3 regions of the Pseudoalteromonas sp. 2CM37A genome follow, and region 2 is predicted to be linked to each of the others. Evidence: predicted binding sites of a transcription regulator. Region 2 holds the regulator's gene; each other region holds the start of a gene.
What was found. The regulator sigma-54, encoded in region 2, starts transcription at its own class of promoters, with help from an activator protein. The targets are predictions, from matches to a motif close to GTTGGCACGNNNNTNGNNT.

Region 1 (3,151 bases), on a different contig from region 2:
AAAAGCACATTCAAAGCTTCTATTTAGAGCTTCATTTACTGATAGCTCAACTGCAGTACTCATCTCATTTTTGATGATTTTTCCTTTAGCTTCAATTTGTTTCGCCCCCTCACAGGAACAAACAAAGAAATCATGCTCTAATGAATTACCATTAAAATAATTTGGTGCTACTTCCAATATTCTGCGAACTAAAACAGATTTTTTACCAGAGGTTGGTAGGTTAAGGTTTTGAGAAATCTTTTTTAAATTTGGAGCAGAATAAGTCGCTGTGACAACTTCCTGAGTATTAGCTGACTGTAAAACCCCCTCTTTTTCAAATTTATTTAAAGCGAGCTTTGCATCACGGCCTAAGTAACTAGTCCAATCTCTCATACTCAACACTTTCGATAAGCTTTTAGGTTTTAAAAAGCTCTTTAAAAAGTAGTATTCGTTAGTATCCATCATTCGCTTCCTATTGCTTAGAACGATGAATATTATAGCATTTACTTGGTGAAGGAATGATTTACCTGAATGTTAACTACTATCAAGCAAAACAATACCAATCATATAGCAACAAGCTTTCCTGCTTAGAAGTGAAGCTCAGTAAAAGGTAAGGGATTAATCATATCAAGCATATAGAGATGTTTTCCGCTATACTAAAAGTAGCACAGAGGTAGCACAGAGTGATTTCGGTTAGTAGGTATTTACTTGGAAAGCTTTGGAAAGTGGTGGCCCCTCCCAGACTCGAACTGGGGACCTAACGATTATGAGTCGTGTGCTCTAACCAACTGAGCTAAGGGGCCAACTTTGTATAACTACGAGGTAGTTAATTTTTGAAGCGTTTAGCCACTGAGCGACTAAAGCGGGTTGCAGTATAAAAAGTTTTTTAAGGCTTGTCACTAGCAAAAACCTTTATTTTAACAATCAGTAAGCTGACTGCTTAAATAGTAATCTTTTTGCATGCGAATAGGCAGGAAATAACAGAAAAATAAACACAGAAGTATGTAAGCCGCTTTTTTACAATTTTAATAACTATAAAAAAGTGGCCGGCTCACATTGAACACACCACACATTATTTTTTAGCAATAATGTAGATAGCGTGAATTAAACCAGGGAAGTAACCCAGTAAAGTTAGTAAAATATTTAGCCAAAAGTGCATACCTAAACCAACTTGTAAAAATACACCCAGTGGCGGTAATAAAATCGACAGTATTATACGAATGATATCCATGATATAGCTCCTTTAAAAATGACAAGCAAAAAGCCCAGCTAAGCTGGGCTTTTTAGTATAGTGTATTATTCAGCAACAATAGTTAGTTCATCTACTACGTCACGAACATCTTCAGCATTTTTAGCAATTTTTACTGCTAACTGCTTTTCAGCTTCTGTTTCAACAGAACCTTTAAGTTTTACTATACCGTTGTCGGTATCAACGTCGATATCTGTACCGTCAACTTCTGAGTCAAATAAGAAACGTGTAGTAATTACTGTGGTGATTTTAGCGTCAGTTAAGTCGTTATCGTCATCATCCATAGTGTCACGATCTTTGTCGTCCATATCCATGTTTTTCACAACAGTTAGGTTGTTTTCTACATCAGATACGCCATCTAGGCTAATTACAAGTTCTTCAGCTAGCTCTTTATCAAGGTCGCTGTTTACTTTACCTGTAAGTACTACCTTGCCATTTTTTACATCAGTGTTAATGTCAAAGTTGTTTAGATTAGTGTTCATAAGAAGCACTGTTTCTGCCTTACCATCAATCCAAGCATCTTTACTTTCATTTTCCCAAGTGCCCGCTTGAGCACCCATAGCTGTAGTACCTAGAACTAAAGCCGCAATCATAGATTTGTTGAATGTTTTCATAATCTTTCTCCTTTTGATTAAAGACACTCTTATATATGCGAGCTTTAGGCCAACTTTATTAACACTTTAAATTCATGGAGTTAGCTATTTTATTAGGTATAAATAAAAACACCTCCGAGTAAACATTTACAGGCTATTAGGTAAAACTTTCTTAAGTGGTGAAAATAACGATTATATTGCTGTTTTGGTTAATCTATCGTTAATATAATAAATTAAGCGGAGTTATTAAAATAATAAGCCATTGATATATAAACAGTTAATTTTTGGTACACCACTTGCTATGTACAGTGGCAACTCATATAAAAAGGATTATTCCCATGTCTGTAAAAATTGAAGACCGCCCAATAGAGCAAGTTCGCGAACAAGTGATAGACCAACTTATTTATAACTACAGCCATGGCGTTATTTCAGCTGAAGCCTTTGAAAGGCGTTTAGACAGTGCAATGGAAGCAACCGATAATACTGCGTTACTTGATTTAGTAGAGGATTTAACCCTTACTACAGATACCCAGTACAGTGCTCAAAAGCAAACGCAATTTGCCCCTAACTACAGTGCCCAACAAGCGGATGAAGAAAACTTAACACTGCGAAGCATTTTAGGCTCAAGCGAGCGTAGCGGCCAATGGGTGGTGCCTAAAGATATTTATATTCAAAACTATATGGGGTCGATTGTTTTAGATTTTACTGATGCTATTTTTGCCCACCAACATGTTACCGTGCATGTAAATTGTATTTTTGGCAGCGAAGAAATTTACGTACCAGAGCACGTCAATGTAGTTTCTAAAATGTTTTGTATATTAGGTAGTTTTGAAAACAAAACGGTGTCGCTTAATAAGCGCCAAGGCCCCACAATTAACCTAGAAGGTAAAACAGTTTTAGGTTCGGTGGAGGTAAAAGTTAAACGCACCATTAAAGAAAAGTTTGTGAGTTTTGCTAATGATTTAAAGGCCCAGCTTGGGGTGAGTAATAAATAATACGGGTAAAAACAAATGGGTAGAAAAGCCATATTATGCGCTTTTCTACACCGTTAGTTACTGCCTATTTTATAAGTCGTTATTACGCTCGCTTGGAATGTCACTCATATACTGCACAAACTCAACCTCGAATCCTGCAGGGTCTAAGTAATATACGTTTTTTCTAAATGGGTTTTCTGCCCCCTCTTTATCAATGTTAAACCCGGCGTGTTTTAAGCGCTGTATAACAGCGTCTAGGTTGTTTGTAACGTAGGCAAAGTGAGCCAGCCCGACTTGGTGCCCTGTCAAATCTCTGTTTTTATGCTCGCCATTATCGCTTATAGCAATGTAATGGT
Region 2 (3,151 bases):
CACTTCGCACTAAAGAGGGCAGTAAGTTGACCGGAATATTATCTACGCAATAATAGCCTAAATCTTCAACCACGCGTAAAGCAACCGACTTACCTGAACCAGAACGGCCGCTTATGATAATTAACTCCATTTATAGCCCTTAGTATTTACTACGATTGATCAACAATTACTTGATACAGCTCTGCATCGGTTTTAGCACTACGCAGCTGTTTACAAAATTCTTTGTTGCTCAGTTTATCAGCTATGGTTGCCAGAGTCTTTAGGTGCTGTTGGTTATCGCCATCTGGTACGATGAGTGCAACAAAAATATCAACAGGGCAGTTATCAATAGCATCAAAGTTAACAGGCGTGTCGCTAACAAGTACTAAAGCCAGCGGCTCTTCTACGCCACCCATTCTGCCATGAGGAATGGCGATCCCCCGGCCAATGCCTGTACTGCCTAGCTTTTCTCTGCTTGCCAGCGCATTAAGAATATCTTGTTGTGGTAAGTAGGGGAGCTTTTCATGAGCAAGCTCACTGATAAACTCTAAAATTCTTTTTTTACTACTAAAAAGGACCGCAGCTTTGCTGCAGTCCTGGCATACTAATGTACTTAATTTCATAATATTAGTGTCTAGCAAGCTTCTCTTTATGTTTTATGACTTGACGATCGAGCTTGTCAATCAACGAGTCTATAGCGGCATACATATCTTGGTGCTCTGTTGAGGCAAATAAATCTGCGCCACTTACATGAATAGTCGCTTCTGCTTTTTGGTTGAGTTTTTCTACATCGAGAATGACATGCACATTGCTAATATGATCTGAGTGCCTTTCTAGCTTTGCAAATTTATTATTTACATAGTCTCTAAGTGAATCAGTTACTTCTACGTGACGACCAGTTAGGTTTAGTTGCATAAGCATTTCCTCTTTGTTTTTTACGTCTTATATCAAACTCTTTCTCTGATTTGACGGTGGAATAGCTAGCGATTCACGGTATTTTGCTATTGTGCGTCTAGCTACTTTAATTCCTTGCTCTGCCAATATATCCGCAATTTTACTATCACTCAATGGTTTAGCTGAGTTTTCCGCGGCAATTAGCTTTTTAATTAGGGCACGTATTGCGGTTGATGAACACTCTCCGCCGTTTTCAGTGCTTACGTGGCTTGAGAAAAAATACTTAAGCTCAAAAATACCACGTGGCGTATGCATATATTTTTGCGTAGTAACACGCGAAATTGTCGATTCATGCATTTCTACCATTTCAGCAACATCGTTTAAAACCATTGGCTTCATGGCTTCTGGGCCATGTTCAAAAAATGCTTGTTGCTGTTTTACAATACAGTTTGTTACTTTGAGCAGCGTGTCGTTTCTGCTTTCAAGGCTTTTTATAAACCATTTAGCTTCTTGTAAGTGAGAGCGAATAAATTGGCTATCACCACTTGATTTTACGGTACGTGACATAGCCGCGTACTGACTATTTACGCGTATTTTTGGCATGCTATCTGGGTTTAGCTCTACCACCCAGCGGCCTTTTATTTTTTTAACCGACACATCCGGTATTACATACTCTGACTCTTCCCTTACTATTGTATCTGCAGGTTTTGGGTTGAGGGTATGTATTAGGGTCATGACCTCTTTAAGCTCGTCTTCTTTAAGCTTAGTCTTTTTCATTAATGTACGATAGTCGCGTGCCGCTAATAGATCAATGTGATCGGTTAAGATCATTTTAGTTTGTTCTATAAAAGGGGTGTCTTTATCAAACTGGTTTAGCTGAATACACAAGCACTCTTGTAAACTGCGCGCGGCTATACCTACAGGGTCAAATAGCTGAATACGTTTTAAAACGGCTTCTATTTCATCAAGTTCAACTTCAACTTCGTCATCGTTTTCTTGGTTAAAGCTTTCTAAAATTTCTTCGCAACTTAGCGTTAAAATACCCGAGTCATCTACAGCTTCTACAATGGCAATAGCAATGGCTTCGTCAGTTGGGCTAAAAGGAGTAAGCTGAAGCTGCCACATTAAATACTCATGTAGCGTTTCAGTAGAGGCACCTTGATAAATAGACTCATCTTCTGGCATTGGGCCTGAGGATGCCGCAGGGGCTGCGCTCATGTACTCATCCCAAGTTACATCCATTGCCATATCATCGCTAACGGTGTCTTTATTTAAAGCTTCGCCACTGTCTTGCTCGTACTCGCTGGTTGTATCGTCAGCCGATGCGCTTACGGTTACATCATCCGTATCTGCTTTTTGTTCATTTTTTCCAGCCGACTCTTCCGTGTAATCTTGCTCTTCTACTTCTAATAGCGGGTTGCTATCAAGTGCTTCTTGTATTTCTTGCTGGAGATCCAATGTACTGAGCTGCAGCAAGCGAATCGCTTGTTGCAATTGTGGAGTCATTGTAAGTTGCTGGCCCATGCGCAGCTGTAATGATTGCCTCATGTATCTCTAACAATCCTTTTATGTTGTTATAATTAATATTAGCAGATGCTTGTAGGTGTGGCTTAAATGTTACAGCCTAAATTGCTCGCCTAAATAAACATCGCGTACAGTTTTGTCATTTAATACGTGTTCTGGGGTGCCAGATGCAATTAGCTCCCCATGAGAAACAATGTAGGCTTTTTCACAAACATCAAGGGTTTCTCTTACATTGTGATCGGTAATTAATACGCCAATGCCACGGTTTTTAAGATGTTCTATTATTTTCTTTATATCTAACACTGAAATCGGATCAACACCAGCAAAAGGCTCATCCAATAAAATAAATTTAGGGTTAGCTGCCAGTGCTCTGGCAATTTCTACACGGCGGCGTTCACCACCAGAAAGCGCCATACCTTGGCTATCGCGAATATGCTGAATACTAAATTCATCAAGTAAGTTGTTAAGCGTTTCTTCTCGCGCGGCTTTATTGAGCTCTTTACGCGTTTCTAAAATAGCCATTAGGTTTTGATAAACTGTCAGCTTTCTAAATATTGATGACTCTTGCGGCAAATAGCCAATGCCTAAACGGGCGCGGCTGTGCATAGGTAATAACGTAATGTCGTTATCATCAATAGAAATTTTACCTTTGTCGCTAGGTACTAACCCTACAATCATGTAAAAGGTGGTGGTTTTACCTGCGCCATTAGGGCCCAATAAGCCAACAATGCTGCCGGCTTCCACTTCAAGGCCT
Region 3 (3,151 bases), on a different contig from region 2:
GAATGAAGTCTCACAGTGGTGTAGCGCATCAATTTTTTGATGCATTGGCGCAAGAAGGCATACACATAGTTTTAGTATCGACGTCTGAAATCAAGGTATCGGTTTTAATTGACGAGAAGTATTTAGAACTAGCAGTAAGAGCGTTACACTCAGAATTTTTAACAGAAAATGGATAGTTTGGGAGTTTTTACTTACTTTTCAATCAATTTTTCATTAAAATGGTCAAGCGGAATCTTATAATTTATTGGAACATGGGAGCAAGAGAATGCTAATACTAACTCGTAGAGTAGGTGAAACCCTAATGATTGGTGACGAAGTAACTGTTACTGTATTAGGTGTTAAAGGAAATCAAGTTCGAATTGGTGTTAACGCACCTAAAGACGTTTCAGTGCATCGTGAAGAGATTTACATGCGTATACAAGCTGAAAAGTCTAACCCTAATCCGGGCAATGCTTAATCAACTCGTATAATTAGCTGAGTAATGCACTTAGCTATACCAAAAGCCACTCACTGAGTGGCTTTTTTGTTTATAAAATCGCGCATTTCATCGGTTAATACACTGCTAGAAATATATTGCATACCCTTATTATGGTGCACTAAGTAGCCGCGGTTAGTTTTAATAATATGGGTTATTTCTGCCCACTTAAATGTATGGCTTTTATAGTGGTTTTCGGTGCTAATAGCGTCATCGGTAAACGAAAGAGTAACCGTTGATCCCGAAGCACGACTAAACATTTGGCGCGTAACCCACCAAGGCCTACGGTAATAAAAGGCAACGCATTCTAATACACCTAGCATTATTAAAAATGTACCTAGGTAATGATCGTCCATAGCGTAAATACTAATTAAACCTAAGCACACCAGTAATGCCAGCAAAAAATACTTTGGCTTGGCTGCTTTACTATAAGAGTGGGACTCGTCAAAGCATTCGTAGTAGTAGGGTTTATCGAGTGTGTAAGTGGTGGTCAGTGCCATAATTGCTAATAAGTAATAGTTTTCGCTATTTTAACAAGCTAGCGTAAAAATCACACCCGTTAATGTAGGCTATGCATTATAAGAGTTATAAGCCGCTTTTTATTAGCGCACAAAAAAACGGCTTATTAAAAGCCGTTTTTTACGTTACCAAACAGATTAACAGTTAGTTTCTTCTGCGTTAACGCCTTCTTTTACATTTTCACATGCATCTTCAACAGAGTTTTGCACGTCAGTTACTGCTTCATCAATACGCTCACCTGCTTCTTCTGCGTGGTTGTCTTCACAACCCATCATAAAGAAACCTGCAAATACGGCGATTAGTGCTGCTTTTAAAGTTGTTGAGTTCATAATGTAATTCCTTGTATATGTTGATTGTTTAGTGTTTTAAGTATGTTAGTAGCTACCTGGGCGATTTACCGCGCAGCGCACCTGAAACTAAAGAAATCACTAAAAGTACTAAAAAGATAAAGAATATAATTTTTGCTATACCAGCTGCGGCACCTGCGATACCACCAAAACCTAACACTGCAGCGATTAAAGCAATAACTAAAAATGTAATTGTCCAGCGTAACATTGTTTTCTCCTTGGTTATCAAATTCGTTCGAAAGTAATGATGCCAGTTGCGTGCCAGAGTTTAATTTTGTTATTTTTCAGTGCGTTATAGTTTTTTGAGCGAGGGTTATAAATTTAGGATTGGTAAGTTTTACGTTTAACGATGTAACTTATTCACACTATTGTAAAGAGAGTAAAAAATAAATATTTTTGCGCGCTGCTTAACTAATCTTGGTAAGACCAATTTACATTTTAGCCCAAACTGATTTTTTACCTGCCGTTTAACTTACTATTTTTTATAGTTTTTAAGTTTTTTGGGTTTAACCATATAACCTTTGCCTATAACGGTTATTTTTATCATCTATATCTAAGCTAATTTAACCCTGTATTAGCTATGTTAACTATTGTGACTGTATGTTAGTTTAATTTTAATTGGTTTTACCAATTGACAGGCGGTGGACAAAGTTAAAAGTTTTGTTATTATTCGGTGAATAATTATTTAAATAAAGCGGTTTTTTATATCGCTATATAGTGCAGGGGGAGAAAAATGGATATAGGAGCTGTACTCACAACCGCAGGTAGCTTGATGCTGACGGGCATGGTGGGCGTGTTTGTATTTCTTTCAATATTGATTGGTGCTGTGTCACTCATGTCTAACTTGGTTGCTCGTTTTGACGAGGCTGAAGTTGCAATACCGGTTAAATCACCATCTTTAAAATCTCAAGGTGTGCCAAACGAGCACATCGCTGCTATTAGTGCTGCCATTGCTCAGTACAAATCAAATAATAAATAAGAGGCACACATGGCTAAATTAAAATTAACAGAACTTGTTTTACGCGATGCTCATCAGTCTTTACTTGCAACCCGTATGCGCTTAGATGACATGCTACCTATTGCTAGCAAACTTGATGATGCCGGTTATTGGTCTATTGAGTCGTGGGGCGGCGCTACGTTTGATTCGTGTATTCGTTATTTAGGTGAAGATCCGTGGGAGCGTATTCGTGCCCTTAAAAAAGCAATGCCTAATACTAAACAACAAATGCTATTGCGCGGGCAAAATTTATTGGGTTACCGCCACTATGCCGATGACGTGGTAGAAAAGTTTGTAGAGCGTGCCCACAAAAATGGTGTAGATGTATTTCGTATTTTTGACGCCATGAACGATGTACGTAACTTAGAAACGGCAATTAAAGCGGCTGTAAAAGTAGGAGCACACGCGCAAGGCACTATTTCTTATACTGTAAGCCCAGTGCATACCCTTGATATGTGGTTAACCCTTGCAAAACAGCTAGAGGATTTAGGTTGTCACTCTATTTGTATTAAAGATATGGCAGGCTTATTAAAACCATACGATGCAGAGCAACTTATTAAAGGGCTAAAAGAAACCGTTTCTATCCCTATTGCTATGCAGTGCCATGCAACCACAGGTTTAAGTACTGCTACATATCAAAAAGCCATTGATGCAGGCATTGATATGCTTGATACCGCTATTTCTTCAATGAGTATGACTTACGGTCATTCAGCTACAGAAACCATTGTAGCGATTGTTGAAGGAACGCCCCGCGATACCGAATTAGATTTAAACCAGCTAGAAGAAATAGCGGCTTACTTTAGAGATGTACGT

Region 1: MTF68_RS14740 (BON domain-containing protein) is a predicted target of sigma-54. The motif match lies at 1,878-1,896, and genes of this name have one in related genera.
Region 3: MTF68_RS19055 (DUF1328 family protein) is a predicted target of sigma-54. The motif match lies at 1,589-1,607, and genes of this name have one in related genera.

Annotation. Positions count from the first base shown of each region.
Region 1 covers NZ_JALNTJ010000006.1:84,874-88,024, reverse strand. Annotated here, with positions in the region: gene MTF68_RS14755 (hypothetical protein) at 1-444, opposite strand, end outside; tRNA gene MTF68_RS14750 (tRNA-Ile) at 706-782, opposite strand; gene MTF68_RS14745 (YqaE/Pmp3 family membrane protein) at 1,052-1,210, opposite strand; gene MTF68_RS14740 (BON domain-containing protein) at 1,276-1,842, opposite strand; gene MTF68_RS14735 (LiaF domain-containing protein) at 2,160-2,816, shown strand; gene MTF68_RS14730 (VOC family protein) at 2,886-3,151, opposite strand, start outside.
Region 2 covers NZ_JALNTJ010000003.1:242,813-245,963, forward strand. Annotated here, with positions in the region: gene rapZ (RNase adapter RapZ) at 1-130, opposite strand, end outside; gene MTF68_RS08460 (PTS sugar transporter subunit IIA) at 150-602, opposite strand; gene hpf (ribosome hibernation promoting factor) at 607-894, opposite strand; gene MTF68_RS08470 (RNA polymerase factor sigma-54) at 922-2,421, opposite strand; gene lptB (LPS export ABC transporter ATP-binding protein) at 2,491-3,151, opposite strand, start outside.
Region 3 covers NZ_JALNTJ010000015.1:21,927-25,077, reverse strand. Annotated here, with positions in the region: gene MTF68_RS19075 (aspartate kinase) at 1-176, shown strand, start outside; gene csrA (carbon storage regulator CsrA) at 266-457, shown strand; gene MTF68_RS19065 (YcxB family protein) at 508-975, opposite strand; gene MTF68_RS19060 (hypothetical protein) at 1,132-1,323, opposite strand; gene MTF68_RS19055 (DUF1328 family protein) at 1,376-1,549, opposite strand; gene MTF68_RS19050 (OadG family transporter subunit) at 2,075-2,320, shown strand; gene oadA (sodium-extruding oxaloacetate decarboxylase subunit alpha) at 2,330-3,151, shown strand, end outside.